Regions from separate parts of the Streptomyces sp. NPDC033131 genome, predicted to be linked through region 3. Evidence: riboswitches for the same ligand, from Rfam matches in the RefSeq annotation. Region 3 holds a riboswitch; each other region holds the start of a gene.
What was found. Region 3 has a riboswitch for S-adenosylmethionine ahead of thrC (threonine synthase). Riboswitches for the same ligand answer to the same signal wherever they lie in the genome.
Positions count from the first base shown of each region.

Region 1: it holds a riboswitch for S-adenosylmethionine, as region 3 does, so the genes downstream of both, ACZ5XS_RS17290 (aminotransferase class V-fold PLP-dependent enzyme) here and thrC (threonine synthase) in region 3, are expected to answer to the same signal.
Region 2: it holds a riboswitch for S-adenosylmethionine, as region 3 does, so the genes downstream of both, ACZ5XS_RS42350 (amino acid ABC transporter permease) here and thrC (threonine synthase) in region 3, are expected to answer to the same signal.

Region 1 is NZ_JBVIPA010000012.1:10,585-16,563, reverse strand. Features, by position in the region: gene qcrA (cytochrome bc1 complex Rieske iron-sulfur subunit) at 1-161, shown strand, start outside; gene qcrB (cytochrome bc1 complex cytochrome b subunit) at 158-1,798, shown strand; gene trpD (anthranilate phosphoribosyltransferase) at 1,934-2,998, shown strand; SAM riboswitch class IV at 3,085-3,201, shown strand; gene ACZ5XS_RS17290 (aminotransferase class V-fold PLP-dependent enzyme) at 3,383-4,741, shown strand; gene ACZ5XS_RS17285 (protein kinase domain-containing protein) at 4,809-5,979, shown strand, end outside.
Region 2 is NZ_JBVIPA010000065.1:447-6,425, forward strand. Features, by position in the region: gene ACZ5XS_RS42340 (putative leader peptide) at 125-247, shown strand; gene ACZ5XS_RS42345 (glutathione S-transferase C-terminal domain-containing protein) at 369-1,238, shown strand; SAM riboswitch class IV at 1,305-1,412, shown strand; gene ACZ5XS_RS42350 (amino acid ABC transporter permease) at 1,776-2,759, shown strand; gene ACZ5XS_RS42355 (amino acid ABC transporter ATP-binding protein) at 2,756-3,538, shown strand; gene ACZ5XS_RS42360 (ABC transporter substrate-binding protein) at 3,610-4,629, shown strand; gene ACZ5XS_RS42365 (GNAT family N-acetyltransferase) at 4,688-5,434, shown strand; gene ACZ5XS_RS42370 (putative leader peptide) at 5,491-5,577, shown strand; gene ACZ5XS_RS42375 (LLM class flavin-dependent oxidoreductase) at 5,653-5,979, shown strand, end outside.
Region 3 is NZ_JBVIPA010000006.1:16,381-22,359, reverse strand. Features, by position in the region: gene otsB (trehalose-phosphatase) at 1-435, shown strand, start outside; gene ACZ5XS_RS10365 (alpha,alpha-trehalose-phosphate synthase (UDP-forming)) at 432-1,832, opposite strand; gene ACZ5XS_RS10360 (glucosyl-3-phosphoglycerate synthase) at 1,943-2,914, opposite strand; SAM riboswitch class I at 3,103-3,243, shown strand; gene thrC (threonine synthase) at 3,261-4,544, shown strand; gene ACZ5XS_RS10350 (MoaD/ThiS family protein) at 4,629-4,904, shown strand; gene ACZ5XS_RS10345 (cold-shock protein) at 5,337-5,543, shown strand; gene groL (chaperonin GroEL) at 5,919-5,979, shown strand, end outside.

The DNA.
Region 1 (5,979 bases), on a different contig from region 3:
ACCAGTCCACCTTCGACCTCTCCGACGGTGCCCGGGTGATCTTCGGCCCCGCCGGTCACGCCCTGCCGCAGTTGCGGATCGGCGTGAACGACGAGGGCTACCTCGAGGCGCTCGGCGACTTCGATGAGCCCGTCGGTCCTGCTTTCTGGGAGCGCGGATGAGCACTGAGACCACCACCAAGGACTCGCGCTCGCGCGAGAAGGCACCCGCCGGCGAGCGGGTAGCCGACTGGGCCGACGGCCGCCTGGGGATCTACTCCCTGGCCAAGGCCAACATGCGCAAGATCTTCCCCGACCACTGGTCGTTCATGCTGGGTGAGATCTGCCTCTACAGCTTCATCATCATCATCCTCACGGGTGTGTACCTGACGCTGTTCTTCCACCCGTCGATGAACGAGGTGGAGTACCACGGCAGCTACGTCCCGCTGCAGGGCCAGCTGATGTCCGAGGCGTTCAACTCGACCATGCACATCTCCTTCGAGGTGCGCGGTGGCCTGCTGATCCGGCAGATCCACCACTGGGCGGCGCTGATCTTCCTCGCCGGCATGTTCGTGCACATGATGCGCGTGTTCTTCACGGGTGCGTTCCGCAAGCCGCGTGAGGTCAACTGGCTGTTCGGCTTCCTGCTGTTCGTCCTGGGCATGTTCACCGGGTTCACCGGCTACTCGCTCCCGGACGACCTGCTCTCCGGCACCGGTGTCCGCTTCATGGAGGGCGCGGTCCTGTCCGTGCCGATCGTCGGCACGTACCTGTCGTTCTTCCTCTTCGGCGGGGAGTTCCCGGGCGGCGACTTCGTGGCCCGCTTCTACTCGGTCCACGTGCTGCTGCTGCCGGGCATCATGCTCGGCCTGGTCGTCGCCCACCTGATCCTGGTCTTCTACCACAAGCACACGCAGTTCGCGGGCCCCGGCAAGACGAACAAGAACGTCGTCGGCATGCCGCTGCTCCCGGTCTACATGGCCAAGGCCGGAGGCTTCTTCTTCCTGGTCTTCGGTGTCATCGCGGCCATCTCGGCGATCGCCTCGATCAACCCGATCTGGACCATGGGCCCCTACCGCCCGGACCAGGTGTCCACCGGCGCCCAGCCCGACTGGTACATGGGCTTCTCCGAGGGCCTGATCCGTGTCATGCCGGGCTGGGAGATCAACTTCTGGGGCCACACGCTCGTCCTGGGCGTGTTCATCCCGCTGATGATCTTCCCGCTGGTCCTGGTCGCGATCGCGGTCTACCCGTTCATCGAGTCCTGGGTCACCGGCGACAAGCGCGAGCACCACATCCTGGACCGCCCGCGCAACGTGCCGACGCGCACGGCCTTCGGCGTCGCGTGGATCACCTGGTACATGGTGCTGCTGATCGGTGGTGGAAACGACCTGTTCGCCACCCACTTCCACCTGTCGATCAACGCGATCACCTGGTTCGTCCGCATCGCGTTCTTCGTCGCGCCGGTCATCGCGTTCGTCGTCACCAAGCGGATCTGCCTCGGCCTCCAGCGCCGCGACAAGGACAAGGTGCTGCACGGCCGCGAGTCGGGCATCATCAAGCGCCTGCCGCACGGTGAGTTCATCGAGGTGCACGAGCCGCTCAGCCAGGAGCAGCTGCACACGCTCACGGCGCACGAGCAGTACGTGCCGGCGCAGATCGGCCCGACGGTCGACGAGAACGGCGTCGAGCGCAAGGTGAAGGGCTCCGAGAGGCTGCGCGCCAAGCTCAGCGAGGCGTACTACGGCGAAGAGGCCCAGATCCCCAAGCCGACCGTCGAGGAGTACAAGGAGATCACGAGCGGCCACGGCCACCACTGATCGCTGCGCTCGCCACGCGCGGGAAGGGCCCCGTCCGCAGACCGGACGGGGCCCTTTGCCGTGCCCCTCGGCTGGATAGGGTGGGACACCTCGAGACTCGCGTCCCGCCGTGCGGGACTGATCCAGGAGCGGCTTATGAGCGCTGTGACCCCCGCTGGAGGCGACACCGCGGCGGACCGTTCCTGGCCCGAGGTACTGGGCGCACTGCTCGGCGGGCAGGACCTGAGCGCCACGGACACGGCGTGGGCGATGGACCGCTTCATGAGCGGCGAGGCCACGGACGCGCAGATCGCGGGCTTCATGGTGGCGCTGCGGGCCAAGGGCGAGACGGTCGAGGAGATCAACGGCCTCGTCGAGGCGATGTACTCGCACGCGCAGCCGCTGCACATCCCGGGTCCGGCCGTCGACATCGTCGGTACCGGCGGAGACCGGGCCAAGACGGTCAACATCTCGACGATGTCCGCCATCGTGATCGCGGGCACCGGGGCGAAGGTCGTCAAGCACGGCAACCGGGCGTCGTCCTCGGCGAGCGGCTCGTCCGACGTGCTGGAGAAGCTCGGCATCAACCTGGACCTGTCGCCCGAGGGCGTGGCGCGCGTGGTGGAGGAGGCCGGGATCACCTTCTGCTTCGCGGCCAAGTTCCACCCCTCGATGCGGTTCGTCGGCGCGGTCCGGCGGGACCTGGGCATCCCGACCTCGTTCAACCTGCTCGGTCCGCTGACCAACCCCGCCAAGGTCACCGCCTCGGCGATCGGCTGCTTCGACACCCGGATGGCGGGGCTCATCGCCGGCGTACTGGCCGAGCGCGGCTCCTCCGCGCTGGTGTTCCGCGGTGACGACGGCCTCGACGAGCTGACGACCACGGCCACCTCCCGGGTGTGGATCGTCGCTGACGGCAAGGTCACCGAGGAGGCCTTCGACCCGCGGGACGTCGGCCTCGAACTGGTGCCGGTGGAGGCGCTGCGCGGCGCGGACTCCTCGTACAACGCGGAGGTCGCACGACGGCTGCTGGACGGCGAGGCGGGCCCGGTGCGGGACGCCGTGCTCCTGAACTCGGCCGCGGCGCTGGTGGCCCTGGAGCCCACCGGAGCGCCGCTGGCCGTGCAGCTGCGCGCCGGGATGGACAAGGCGGCGGCGGCGATCGACTCCGGCGCGGCCAAGCGGACGCTGGAGCGCTGGGTGGCGGCCAGCAACGCGTAGCGCCCCTGGGGCGATGATGTGGTGATGTCCCGCGATCCGGACTCGGGTTGCGGGACCACGATCGCTTCGCGTACGTTTCTGAACCAGGTCATGAGTGACAGTCATGAGGCCCCGGCCGACTGTCCGGCAACCCTCCGTCCGTGGCGGGGTGCCCCGGGTGAAGACCAGGTCGTAGGCAGCAAGGCCTGCGGCAAGCGCGGACCCCTCGTCGCTCTGCAACGAGCGCAGTACCAGGGGTCCTGGTCGTCGAGGGAGCTTTCCGTGAGCAAGCGAATGCGATAGGGCCGCAGAGCCCCACCTCCGCATCCCCCCTTTTCCCTTCACCCGCGCTCGAGCACCGTCCGCTCGCGTGGTGATGTCGCCTGCCTCTCACGGGAGTTCGCCATGTCTGTCCCCACCGCTGCCGCCGCCCGGTCCGTCTGCGCCCCGCTGCCCGTTCTCGGCCGGGACGTCACCGTCCCGCTCGTCACCGGCGGCGAGGTCACCTACGCCGCGCTCGACTACGCGGCCAGCGCGCCGGCCCTGCAGCGGGTCTGGGACGACGTGGCGGCGTACGCGCCCTACTACGGCAGCGTCCACCGCGGCGCCGGCTACCTCTCCCAGCTGTCCACCGACCTCTTCGAGAGCGCCCGCGAGACGGTCGCCGAGTTCCTCGACTGCCGGGCCGAGGACCAGGTGGTCTTCACCCGGTCCACCACAGACTCCCTGAACCTCCTGGCCGCCGCGCTCCCGGCCGACTGCCAGGTCTTCGTCTTCGAGACCGAGCACCACGCCTCGCTGCTGCCCTGGCAGAACGCCCGCGTCAGCTACCTCGACGCCCCGCGCACCCCGCTTCAGGCGGTGGCGACCCTGGAGCGCGCCCTCGCCGACCGTGACCCGGGCCCGGCGCTGGTCTGCGTGACCGGCGCCTCCAACGTCACCGGCGAGCTGTGGCCGGTACGGGAGCTGGCCGCCGCCGCGCACGCGCACGGTGCCCGGATCGTCCTGGACGCCGCCCAGTTGGCCCCGCACCACCCGGTGTCGCTGCGGGACCTCGACGTCGACTGGGTCGCCTTCTCCGGGCACAAGCTGTACGCGCCCTTCGGCACCGGCGTGCTGGCCGGCCGGGCCGACTGGCTGCGCGCGGCGGAGCCGTACCTCGCGGGCGGCGGCGCCAGCCGCAAGGTCACGCGTCGCAGGGACGGGGGAGTGGACGTGGAGTGGCACGAGAGCGCCGCCCGGCACGAGGCCGGTTCCCCGAACGTCATCGGCGCCTACTCCGTGGCCTCCGCCTGCAAGGCCCTCACGGAGGCCGGCTTCGACACGCTGGTCGCCCGCGAGCAGTACCTGATCGGCACGGTCCGCGCGGGCCTCGCCGAGGTGCCCGAGGTCAGGGTCCTCTCCCTGTTCGGCGACGACGCCCCGCGGGTCGGCGTGATCTCCTTCGTCGTCGAGGGCTGGAACAGCTCCCACTTCGCCGCCGCGCTCTCCGCCGAGTACGGCATCGGCGTCCGCGACGGCCTGTTCTGCGCCCACCCGCTGGTCCGCACCCTGCTCGGCAGCGACCCGCAGACGCAGGGCGAGTGCGGCGCCCCCGAGGCCGCGCCCGGCGAGAAGTCCCTCAACGCCATCCGGGTGAGCTTCGGCGCGGGCACCCCCGACGAGCACGTGGAGCGGTTCGTGAACGCGGTGAAGGAACTCGTCCGGGACGGCGCGAAGTGGAACTACCGCACCGAGGACGGGCGCTGCGTCCCGGCGGTCTGAGGGACTGACGTCCGGCAGCACGTATACGCTCCCTCTCGGCAGCCGTACGACGTAGGGGGAGCACGGGGTGCAGGAGCTGCGCGAGACGGATCCTCGGGTCATCGGCCCCTACGAGGTTCTGGGCAGGCTCGGGTCCGGCGGCATGGGCGAGGTGTATCTCGCCGAGGCGCGGCGCGGGCCGCGGCTGGCCGTGAAGGTGGTGCGGGCCGAGCAGGCGGAGGACCGCACCTTCCGGGCACGGTTCCGGCACGAGGTGCGGGCCGCGCAGACCGTCGGCGGGGCGGGGACGTACACCGCGCGGGTCGTGGACGCGGACACCGAGGCCCCACGGCCGTGGATGGCCACCGAGTTCGTCGACGGGCCGAACCTGCGGGACGCGGTGCTCGACGGCGGCCCCCTGACGGGCGACGCGGTACGGCTGCTGGCGGCCGCGCTCGCCGAGGCGCTCGCCGCGATCCACGCCAAGGCGCTGGTGCACCGGGACCTCAAGCCGTCCAACATCCTGCTGGCTCAGGACGGTCCCCGGGTGATCGACTTCGGGATCGTCCGGGCCCTGGAAGGGACGGCGCTGACCCGGACCGGGGTGGTCGTCGGTTCGGTCGGCTACGTCTCGCCCGAGCAGATCCGCAACGGTGCCCAGGTGGGGCCGGCCAGTGACGTGTTCTCGCTGGGCGCGGTGCTCGCCTACGCGTCCGGCGGTGAGGAGCCGTTCGGCGAGGGGCAGGATTCGGTCGTCCTGCTGCGGATCCTGACCGGGGACGTCGACCTGTCGGCCGTACCGAAGGACCATCTGCCGCTGGTGGAGGCGTGTCTGCGGGACGATCCGGGCGCCCGGCCGACGCCCGCGGACGTGGTCGCGGCGACCGGGCACACCGCGCGTTCGCTGCGCGAGGGCCTGCGGCCGGGGTGGTACGCGGCCGGTGCCCCCGCAGGGGCCGAGTCCGTCGGGGGCGGTGAGCGCTGGATCCCGGAGCACGGGTCGGGGGAGCGGGAGAGCCGGGTCGAGTACGTGGCGCCCGTGACGGTCAGGGACTTACCGGCGGTCGCCAAGGCACCGCCGCGGCCGCCCTCGCGGCGACGGCTGCTGGGGGCGCTGACCGGTGGCGCGGGGGTGGTGGCGGCCGGGGGCCTCGGCGGATGGCTGCTGCTGCGGGACTCGTCGGACGGCAGGCAAGGGGCCGCGGGCGGATCCTCCGCGACGGGAACGCCTCTCGTGGGCTGGCAGTACAAGGTCGCGG
Region 2 (5,979 bases), on a different contig from region 3:
GTGCGCGGCCACGACCGGGTGGTGTGGTGAAGGGGCCGGTGCCCGCCCTCCGGACGCCCTCTTGACGCCGGCCGGGGCGCGAACGACACTCCAAAGGGGAATCCTAGTGAACAGGTAGGGAAACATGGGGCGCCTTGGACCGGTCACCGCCGACGTGAGCCGTACGTCCGGGCAGTCACCCCTTCTGACCTCCCGCCGCCACATCGATCTGCTGCGCGTGTGCAGCGCGATCAGGCCCCTGGGCTGAGCCCGGCCTCCTCCACGCCCCGCCGGCGGCCGTCGCCGTCGCACACCGGGGAGGGCCGTCCTCTCACCGCCCGACGACGCTTCCGCCGCGCGTACGTCCACGCACCCACCCGGGGAGAACCATGTCCGTCACACCGCTTGTCACCGTCTCCTCCGCACAGCCCGCCCCGGCATTCCGGGGGAGGATCGGCAGGGACGCGCGCAGCGGGCACTACGCCGTGCCCCGCCGCTATCGCCTCCACCTGTCGCCCACGTGTCCCGACGGCCTCCGCATCGCCGTGACGCACAGCCTGCTCGGACTCGACGAGGTCTGCCCCGTGACGCTTCTGGGCGCGGTCCCCGACTGTCCCGACGGGGGACACTCCGCACTCCGCCCGCTGTACGAGGCGAGCGTGCACCGGTACACCGGTGCGGCCGCCGGGCCGGTGCTCAGCGACGACTGGTCGGGGCGGATCGTCAGCACCCACGCCCCCGACATCACCCGCGACCTGGCCCGGCACTTCGGGGGCGGCCGTTCGGCGCTGTACCCGTGCGGGGCGGAGTCGGAGATCGAGGCCGTGGAGCGGCTCTGCGCGCAGGGCGTCGAGCAGGCCGCGCAGGCGGCGGGGGCGGCGGGTCCGGACACCGGGGCGCGTGACGTGGCGCTCGACAGGCTGCTGGAGACGCTGGGTTCGCTCGAGCGCTGGCTCGTCGGACGCGAGTACGTGATCCGTGATCAGGTCACCGCAGCCGACGTCGAGTTGTGGGTCGCGCTGGTCCAACTCGACACCGTGCACCGCCACCACCTGGACGCCGCCGCGGTGCACCGCATCGTCGGCCATCCCGTCCTGTGGGCCTACGCCCGCCGCCTGGCCGCCCACCCGTCCTTCGGCATCCACCTCGACCTCGACGGCATCGCCCGCCGGCACCACGCCAACTGTCAGGGTCTGGAAGCCGCCGGAGCGGCCGTGCAGATCCTCGACTGGGCTGCCCACGCGGCTCGGGGGGCGTAGCGCGTTCCATCTGGCGGACCGGCGTTGACATTCGTTCGAGCGTTTGTCTTAACTGACTGCCAGAACGGTAATGAGCGTCAGCGACAAGCCCTGGCTTGCTGACCGGCAACCCTCGCACGCGGTGGGGTGCCCCAGGTGACGACCGGACCGGATGACATTCGGTAAGCGCGAGAGGCCTTCGGGCCGGAAGAGCAGGGTGACGGGCATGTACGCAGCTCCCAGGACGGCCACGCGCCGCTCCCAGAGCTGCGTTCCGCCGTACACGCACCGGCTCGTCGCCGACCGGGCCGTCGATCTGCTCCGCGTGAGCAGCGCACTGTGTACCGCACCGGGCCGTGCCCGCTGTCGGGGCTGACGTCCTTCCCCAGCCCCCGCGTTCCTGACGAAGCCCGCCCTCGCGGTGCGTCGTCGTCCGCCCAGCCCCCGGTCACCGTGCGTTCCCGTGTGCCACGTCCCGCCGCCGCGGAGCGGCCGCCGTAGCGGCACCACGTTCGCACTGTCCCGGGGGGTCCCGACCCCGCCCCGCCGGAGCCCTCCATGAGTGAACCCCCAGGCGCCGCCGTGTCCCTCGCCGAGGCACCACCGCCCGCCGACACACCGTCAAGGCCACTTTCCGCACAGCGAGTTCTGCCACTGCGGCGACCCGGACGCTGGATCGCCACCGCGATCGTCCTGGTCCTGGCAGCCCAGTTCGTGCACGGCCTGGTGTCCAACCCCTTCTACCAGTGGGACCGGTTCGGCTACTGGTTCCTGCGGCCGACCATCCTCGACGGGCTCCTCATCACCCTCGAAGTCGCCGCCTACAGCGCGGTGCTGGGCCTCCTCGGCGGCGTCCTGCTGGCCCTCGCCCGGCTCTCGCGCAGCCCGGTGCTCCGCGCCGTCAGCTGGACCTACATCTGGGCCCTGCGGTCGATCCCGCTGATCGTGGTGCTGCTGTTCCTCTACAACTTCAGCGCCCTGTACCGGACGCTCAGCGTGGGCGTCCCCTTCGGGCCGGCCTTCTTCACCTTCGACGAGTCGCGGCTCGCCACCGACATGGCCGTCGCCGTCATCGGACTCAGCCTCAACGAGGCGGCCTACGCGGCCGAGGTCGTCCGCGGCGGCATCCTCTCCGTCGACCAGGGCCAGCACGAGGCGGCCTCCGCGCTCGGCCTGCCCAAGGGCTACCAGTTCAGGAGGATCGTCTTCCCGCAGGCGCTGCGGTCCATCACGCCGAACTACGTCAACCAGCTCATCGGCCTCATCAAAGCCACCTCGCTGGTCTTCTACGTGTCGTTGCTCGACCTGTTCGGCACCGCGCAGACCATGGGCGCCACCTACCCCGGCGACATCGTGCCGCTCCTGCTGGTCGTCACCGTCTGGTACCTGATCCTCACCAGTGTCGTGTCCGTCATCCAGTTCTACGTCGAGCGGTACTACGCCCGGGGCGCCACGCGAACCCTGCCGCCGACGCCGTTGCAGAAGCTGCGGACCGGTCTCACCGACCTGCGGGACCGCATCCGCAGGGAGGCCGCCGTATGACCGCCGACACGATCGACCACGCCGCCGCCGTCGAGGTGCACGACGTGCACAAGTGGTACGGCACCCACCGGGTCCTGGACGGGGTCGACCTGACGGTGCGGCCCGGCGAGGTCACCGTGATCCTCGGCCCGTCCGGCTCCGGCAAGTCCACTCTGCTGCGAGTCGTCAACCACCTGGAGAAGCCGGAGATCGGCCACGTCAGCGTCAACGGCGAGCTGATCGGCGTACGCCGGCAGGGCGAGCGCCTGAAGGAGCTGAGCGAGCGGGCCATCCTGACCCAGCGCAGCCGCATCGGCTTCGTCTTCCAGAACTTCAACCTCTTCCCGCACCTCACCGTGCTGGACAACGTGGCCGCCGCCCCGGTGGCGACCGGGAAACTCGGCAAGGCCGAGGCACGGGCACTCGCCCGGGAACTGCTGGACCGGGTCGGTCTGGCCGACAAGGCCGCCGCCTACCCGCGGCAGTTGTCGGGCGGCCAGCAGCAGCGCGTGGCCATCGCACGCGCCCTGGCGCTGCGTCCCGGCGTCATCCTCTTCGACGAGCCGACCTCCGCGCTCGACCCCGAACTCGTCGGTGAGGTCCTCGCCGTCATCAAGGACCTGGCGAGGAGCGGCACCACCCTGATGATCGTCACCCACGAGATCGGCTTCGCCCGTGAGATCGCCGACCGGGTCGTCTTCATCGACGGAGGCCGGATCGTCGAACAGGGCCCGCCCTCCGAAGTCCTGGACAAGCCGCGCCACGAGCGGACCCGGGACTTCCTGAGCAAGGTGCTCTGACCCGGCCGCCGCCGGGAACCACCGCTTCCCCCACGCCACTTCCACCACCCTTCGGAATGACAAGGACAGCCATGCCCACCCAGATCTCCCGACGCGGCCTGCTACGAGGCATCACCGCGGCGACCGCCGTCACCGCCCTCGCCACCCAGCTCGCCGCCTGCGGGGGCGACAGCGACGCCGCCACCAGGACCGACGCCGCCGGCACGGTCACCGTCGGTCGGTTGTCCAACGGCGCCGCGAAGGAGACCACCCTGAAGGTCTCCGAGGTGAAGTCCATCAGCGCCGAACTGCCCGCCGCCCTGAAGAAGAGCGGCAAGCTGGTGATCGGATCCGGCACGCTGCCCTCCGGCAGCCCGCCGCTCGGCTTCGTGGGCGACGACCAGAAGACGATCACCGGCTCCGAACCCGACCTCGGACGGCTGGTGGCCGCCGTCTTCGGACTCCAGCCCGAGGTACGCCGGTCGACGTGGGAGAACCTGTTCATCGGCCTCGACAGCGGAAAGGTCGACGTGGCCATCTCCAACGTCACCGACACCGAGGAGCGCAAGCAGAAGTACGAGTTCGCGTCCTACCGCAAGGACGATCTCGCCTTCGAGGTGAGGAAGGACAACACCTGGAAGTTCGACGGCGACTACCAGAGCCTCGCCGGCAAGACGGTCTCCGTCGGCAACGGCACCAACCAGGAGAAGCTCCTCCTGGAGTGGAAGGCGAAGCTGGCCAAGGAGGGCAAGAAGCTCACCGTCAAGTACTTCCAGGAGAGCAACAGCATCTATCTGGCGCTGAACAGCGGCAAGATCGACGCCTACTTCGGCCCCAACCCGAACCTCGCCTACCACGCGGCGAAGACCGCCGGCACGCCCCAGGCCACCCGCATCGCGGGCCAGTTCTCCGGCGCCGGCGAGACACTCCAGGGCCTGATCGCCGCGACGGCGAAGAAGGACAGCGGCCTCGCCAAGCCACTCGCCGACGCCATCAACCACCTGATCGAGAACGGCCAGTACGCCAAGTGGCTCGCCGCCTGGAACCTCTCCAACGAGGCCGTCACCAAGTCCGAGGTCAACCCGCCCGGCCTCCCGCTGACCAACTCCTGATCGATCGTCACGCGGCCTGCGACACATGCCGATCACACCAAGAAGGGACACCGTCTCCGTGCCCCGTCCGACCGTCCTCCGCGGGGGCGCGGCCCTGTCCGCACCCGACGCCCCCGTCCTCGACAACGCCGTGTGGGCGTCGCTCGACGGCCCGCACGCCCACCTCGCCGAGCGCGTCGGCCGAGCCGCCCGCTACCCGGCCGACGTCTACGACTTCGCCGCCCTCGCCGACCCCGAGGACCCCGCCGCCTGGGCCGACCTGCACACGCTCGTCGGTGCCGGGACCGTCGTACGGATCAAACCGGTCGAGAAGGTGCCCGCCGCCTGGGAGGTGGTCGGCGGCGGGGTGGGTGTCCAGCTCGTCGACACCGCGCTGCGGGCCGAGCCCGCCCCCGAGGCGGTACCGCTCGGGCCCGACGACGTCCCCGAGATCCTGGACCTCGTCGCCCGCACCAGGCCGGGCCCGTTCCTGAAGCGGACGGTCGCGCTCGGCACCTACCTCGGCATCCGGGAGCGGGGGCGACTGATCGCCATGGCCGGCGAAAGGATTCGACCGCCCGGCTGGACGGAGATCAGCGCGGTCTGCACCGACCCGCGACACCGCGGCCGGGGCCTGGCCACCCGGCTGGTGCGCGCGGTCGCCGCGGGCATCCGCGAACGCGGCGACACCCCGTTCCTGCACGCCGCCGCGGACAACACCCCAGCCATCCGGCTGTACGAGTCGATCGGCTTCACCCTGCGCCGCCGCTCGCCCATCCTCCTGGTGCGCAGTCCAGGAACATCCCGCGAGGCCGGGGCGTTGTGACGCACGACGAGATCCGCGAGGCGCCCTCTCGCGCCCGGACGAAGGAGGTGACGGCCGTGACGCGCACACTCCACGCCGTCCATCTCCACTCCCGGCCCCACATCGATCTCCAGCGCGTGGCCGGCGCGCTCTGTTGCTCCTGACCCGTCGCCCAGCCGCCGTGCCCCCCTGTGTGCGGGCCGGTGATCTTGTACGGACCTCCAGGAAGGCACCCACCCGTGTCCCCATCTCCCTCTGTCCCCCTGCACCTTGCCGTCGCGCTGGACGGCACCGGCTGGCATCCGGTCTCCTGGCGCGAGCCGGCGGCCCGCCCCCGCGACCTGTTCACCGCCGGATACTGGGCCGACCTGGTCGCCGAGGCGGAACGTGGCCTGCTCGACTTCGTGACCATCGAGGACGGTCTCGGCCCGCAGTCCTCCCACTTCCTCGAACCGGACGAGCGCACCGACCAGGTCCGCGGCCGTCTGGACGCCGTCCTGATCGCGGCGCGCGTCGCCCCGCTGTCCCGGCACATCGGACTGGTCCCGACCGCGGTGGTCACCCAC
Region 3 (5,979 bases):
CGGGAAGGGGCGTGGGTCGAGGAGAAGGGGCGCGCGGTCGCCGTGCACACTCGCCGGGCCGCCGATCCGCAGGCCGCCTTCGAGGCCCTGCGCATCCCTCTCACCGAGCTGGCCGCCCGCCACGGACTGATCGTCGAGCCCGGCCGACTCGTCCTCGAACTCCGCCCGCCGGGCATGGACAAGGGCGTCGCCCTCCGGGAGTACGTCCGGGAGATCGACGCCACGTCGGTCCTCTACGCCGGCGACGACCTCGGCGACCTCCCCGCCTTCGCCGCCGTGGACGAACTCCGCTCCGACGGCACACCCGGCCTGCTCGTCTGCAGCGGCAGCGACGAGGTCACCGAGCTGCGGAAGCGGGCGGACGTGGTCGTCGACGGCCCGGAAGGGGTCGTAGGAGTGCTGAGGGCTCTCGCGGAGCGGATCGGCCGGCCCTAGCCCAGGCGGCGCAGCGCATCCAGCTGGTCCAGGAACCATCGCGCCGGCGGCAGGGCGGTCGCCGCCGCGGTGAGCCGCTTCGTCCGCTCGGCGCGTTCGCCCGTCGGCATGGTCAGCGCCCGGTGCAGCGCGTCCGCCGTGCCGACCACGTCGTACGGATTGACGGCGATCGCGTCCTCGCCCAGCTCCTCGAACGCCCCCGCCTCCCGGGACAGCACCAGCACGCATCCCTCGTCGGAGACCAGCGGCACCTCCTTGGCGACGAGGTTCATGCCGTCCCGGATGGGGTTGACGAGGGCCACGTCGGCGAGACGGTACGCGGCCAGGGAGCGCGCGAAGTCGTCCTTGAGGTGCAGCAGGACCGGGGTCCAGCCCGGCGTGCCGTACTCCGTGTTGATCTCGTCCGCCAGCCGCTGCACCTCCGCCATGTAGGTGCGGTACACGGCGAGGTCCTGGCGGGACGGGTACGCGAACGCCACGTGCACCACCCGCTCACGCCACTCCGGGTGGTCGACGAGCAGCTGCCGGTAGGCGAGCAGGCCGCGCACGATGTTCTTGGACAGCTCGGTGCGGTCGACGCGGACGATGGCGCGGCGGCCCTCGCCGATCTCCGCCCGCAGGGCCGTCATGCGCTCCTCGACGTCCGTCTCGTGCGACCGCTCGCGCAGGAAGTCCGCGTCCGCGCCCAGTCCGTGCACGCCGATTTGGGTGTCGCCGAGGCCCCCGGCGAACTCCGTACAGCACGCGGTGAAGGCGTCCGCCCAGCGGCGGGTGAGGAAGCCGAGCCGGTCCGCGCCGAGCATGCCGCGCAGGATCTGCCCGGCGATGTCGTCCGGCAGCATCCGGAAGTACTCCGGCGGCGCCCACGGCGTGTGGGAGAAGTGGCCGATCCGCAGGTCCGGGCGCAGCTCGCGGAGCATGCCCGGGACCAGGGTGAGGTGGTAGTCCTGTACGACGACCGCGGCCCCCTGGGCGGCGTGCTCGGCCAGCGCCTCGGCGAACGCGCGGTTGTACGTCTCGTACGACGCCCACTGCCGCCGGAACTCCGCGTCGAAGACCGGCTCCAGCGGGGTCTGGTACAGCATGTGGTGGACGAACCACAGCACGGAGTTGGCGATGCCGTTGTACGCGTCGGCGTGCACGTCGGCGGGGATGTCGAGCATGTGGACGCCCGGCTCGCCGACGCCGCGCCGCACCGCCTCGCGGTCGCCGTCGCTCAGCGCCGAGCACACCCACAGGGCGCCCGCGTCGGGTCCGATGGCGGACAGACCCGAGACCAGCCCGCCGCCACCCCTTTTGGCGTGGAGCGAGCCGTCCGCACCGTCCGGGCGTACCTCGTACGAAACCGGGCCGCGGTTGGACGCGACAAGTACCTCAGCATGGTGCGTGGAAGCCATACGCCTCAACTTAGCCTGGCCCGGAAACACTCAAACGTTCGGGCGGCTCCGAGGGCCGTAAACGGCCCTGCACGGCTCTGTACGGCCCTCGGAGGCCGGGACACGCCCGGTCAGGCGACCTTTCGATGCGCGTACTCCGCGATCTCCACCATCGGCGGCCGCTCCTCCGTGTCCACGGAGTAGGTACGCGGCTCGAAGCCGTCCTCACCCCGTTCGAACTGGGTGAGGGAGGGCCGGACGAGGTGCCCGCGGGCCAGCCGCAGCTGGGCCGTGCGGTAGATCGCGGCGGACATCCGGCCCAGCGCCTGGCCGTCCTGGTGGCGGTGCTTGCGCACCCCCACGTCGACCTGGGCCAGTGCGTCGAGGCCCACCAGGTGCAGGGAGTCGATCAGCATGCCCAGCTCCACGCCGTAGCCCACCGGGAAGGGGAGCTGTTCCAGGAGCGAGCGGCGGGCCGCGTACTCGCCGCCGAGCGGCTGGACGAAACCGGCCAGCTGCGGCCAGTGCATGTTCAGCAGCGGGCGGGCCATCAGTTCCGTGACCCGGCCGCCCTGGCCGGCCGTCCTGCCGGAGGCGGGCGAATCCAACTCAGTGCCGAGGGGACGGTCGTACATCCCCTTGACCAGCTGGACCCCGGGTTCGGTGAGCAGCGGCCCCACGATCCCGGAGACGAAGTCGGAGGAGAACTCCTTCAGGTCGGCGTCGATGAAGCAGATGATGTCGCCGTTGGTGGCCAGGAGCGAGCGCCAGAGCACTTCGCCCTTGCCGGGGGCGATCGGGATGCGGGGGAGTATGTCGTCGCGGTGGACGACCCGGGCCCCCGCGGCGGCTGCCACCTCGGAGGTGCGGTCGGTCGACCCCGAATCGACGACGACGATCTCGTCGACGAGCGGGACCTGTTGCATGAGGTCGTGACGGATCACGGCGACGATGTCACCGACCGTCTCTTCCTCGTTGAGCGCGGGCAGTACGACACTTACCGACTGTCGCGTGGCGCGTTTCGCGGCCAGGATCTTGTGGAGCGGGCGATCGGTCTTCGACCAGGAGCGAGTGCTCAGCCAACGCTCGACCTCATTCAGCACGGTGCGCGGCTCCTCTGCGTTCTCTCGGCGAGCGGGTGATCCATGCTCCCTTGGGAGAACATGTGATCCATCTCGCGGTTCGGACGGCTATCTCAACTGTCCTGGCCTTCGGTTACAGTCTTGGACAACGCTGATGACCATCGCATGTCGGGGTCCGCGTTCCGTTTCAACGATCAACAACTACATACCGCTCATCCAGAGGGGCAGAGGGATACGGCCCGATGAAGCCCCGGCAACCCTCCAGTCGGTTCTCGTCACCAGCGAGGCTCCCGACTAGGGAAGGTGCCAAATCCGTCTCACGGCGAAGTGCGTCGTGAGGAAGATGAGGAGAAAGGGCCTCGCCTCCATGGCTGTGCAGACTGATGCAAGCACCACGAACACCGTAGACCTCGGCCCCGCCGCAGCGCTGAGCTGCCGCGAGTGCGGTCACCGCGTGCCCCTCGGCCCGGTCTTCGCCTGCGAGGAGTGTTTCGGCCCGCTCGAGATCGCCTACGACTTCTCCGCGTACGACACGGAGGAACTCCGCAAGCGGATCGAGGCGGGACCCGCGAACATCTGGCGCTACGCGCCGCTGCTGCCGGTCCCGGCCGACGTGGCGGACAAGCCCAACATCAACCCCGGCTGGACCAAGCTCGTCCAGGCCGACAACCTCGGCCGCGAGCTGGGCGTCGACGCCGGCAAGCTCTTCGTCAAGGACGACTCCGGCAACCCGACGCACTCCTTCAAGGACCGCGTCGTCGCCCAGGCCATCGAGGCCGCCCGCGCCTTCCACTTCACCACCCTCTCCTGCTCCTCCACGGGCAACCTGGCCGGTGCCGTCGGCGCCGCCGCCGCCCGCGCGGGCTTCCGCTCCTGCGTGTTCATCCCGCACGACCTGGAGCAGGGCAAGATCGTCATGGCCGCCGTCTACGGCGGCGAGCTCGTCGGCATCGAGGGCAACTACGACGACGTGAACCGCTTCTGCTCCGAGCTGATCGGCGACCCGGCCGGCGAGGGCTGGGGCTTCGTCAACGTCAATCTGCGGCCGTACTACGCCGAGGGCTCCAAGACCCTCGCGTACGAGATCTGCGAGCAGCTCGGCTGGCGGCTCCCGGACCAGCTGGTCGTCCCGATCGCCTCCGGCTCGCAGCTCACGAAGATCGACAAGGGCCTGCAGGAGCTGATCAAGCTCGGGCTCGTCGAGGACAAGCCGTACAAGATCTTCGGTGCGCAGGCCGAGGGCTGCTCGCCGGTGTCCGTCGCCTACAAGGCCGGGCACGACGTCGTCCGCCCGCAGAAGCCGGACACCATCGCCAAGTCGCTCGCCATCGGCAACCCGGCGGACGGGCCGTACGTGCTCGACATCGCGCGGCGTACGGGCGGTGCGGTGGAGGATGTGAACGACGAGCAGATCGTGGACGCGATCAAGCTCCTCGCCCGCACGGAGGGCATCTTCGCGGAGACCGCCGGGGGCGTGACCGTGGGTGTGACCCGCAAGCTGATCGAGAGTGGTCTCCTCGACCCGACGAAGACCACGGTCGTGCTGAACACGGGTGACGGTCTCAAGACGCTGGACGCGGTCGCGGGGACGGGGCTGACCGCGACCATTCGTCCGAACCTGGAGTCGTTCCGCGAGGCCGGCCTCGTCTAGCCGTTTTCGTCTGCGGGCCGGTGGGGGCTGGTCGCGCAGTTCCCCGCGCCCCTGAGGGCGATCACCTGACCGGAGGTCATAAGAATGAGCGTCACCGTCCGCATCCCCACCATCCTGCGCACCTACACCGGTGGCAAGGCCGAGGTCGCCGCCGAGGGGGCCACCCTCGCCGAGGTCATCACCGACCTGGAGAAGAACCACACGGGCATCGCCGCCCGGGTGCTCGACGACCAGGGCAAGCTGCGCCGGTTCGTCAATGTGTACGTCAACGACGACGACGTCCGCTTCGAGCAGGGCCTGGAGACCGCGACCCCGGACGGCGCCGGTGTCTCGATCATTCCGGCCGTCGCCGGCGGCTGATTATTACCGTCGGTAACGCAGGTTACCGAGAGTTTCGTTGAATTGCCCCCTCCGCGAGAGAAGCGGAGGGGGCAATTCAATGTGGTTGAGCGCGGTACAGTTGGGGAACGCGATGCCGATCCCCGGGTCGGAAGCCCTTGATTTCCCCCTTGCGCCCGATAAGAAGTAGCCAAAGTGTGTGCTTCTTTCGCGGCTTTTGTGCTTTTTGTGGGGCCCGACTTGCCCCGAATTCGGGTGAATTCTCACCACATTCCGGACCGTGCGCGTCCAGAATTCTCGTCCGATTGACCTGTTGCAGAGGGCAGTTGGACAGATACATTCGGCCGCGGTCGACGCGTTCCGGCGCACGCCCCCAACCATGTGGGGGGTGAGGTCTGACCCGGATCCGCGAAGTGTGGATCTGTGCAAGGGCCAGTAATAGGGGAGTTAGGCATGGCTCAGGGCACCGTCAAGTGGTTCAACGCGGAGAAGGGGTACGGCTTCATCGCGGTCGACGGTGGTGCGGATGTTTTCGTCCACTACAGCGCGATTCAGATGGACGGCTACCGCACCCTGGAGGAAGGCCAGCGGGTCGATTTTGAGATCTCGCAGGGCCAGAAAGGGCCGCAGGCGGACATGGTCCGACTGGCGACCGGCTGAAGCACGCGCCGACTGACAGCGACGTTCTTCTGTTCTTCGGAGGGCTCGTATCCCATGGGGAGTCATGGGTTACGAGCCCTTCGGCATGTCCGGAACAGGTCGCCGCGGCGCGGACCGTTCCCCGGCGGGCGCTTGCGCCCACCCGTCGCCCGACCGCCACCCCTCAACGAGCCCGCTTCGCGGGCGCTTGCACTCTCGAGGGGCGAGTGCTAATCATTGGCGTTAGCACTCTGAAGGTGAGAGTGACAACGAGGACCGGGTCGGTGAGGCCCGCAGGCCAAGTGGGGCAAGGAACCACGAGGCAGGCAGGCCGTCCGTCGCGGGCGCCAGCGCGGTCCGGAGAAATCCACCCCCTGTCCGGGAGGACCACTTCACATGGCCAAGATCATCGCGTTCGACGAGGAGGCACGGCGCGGTCTCGAGCGCGGGATGAACC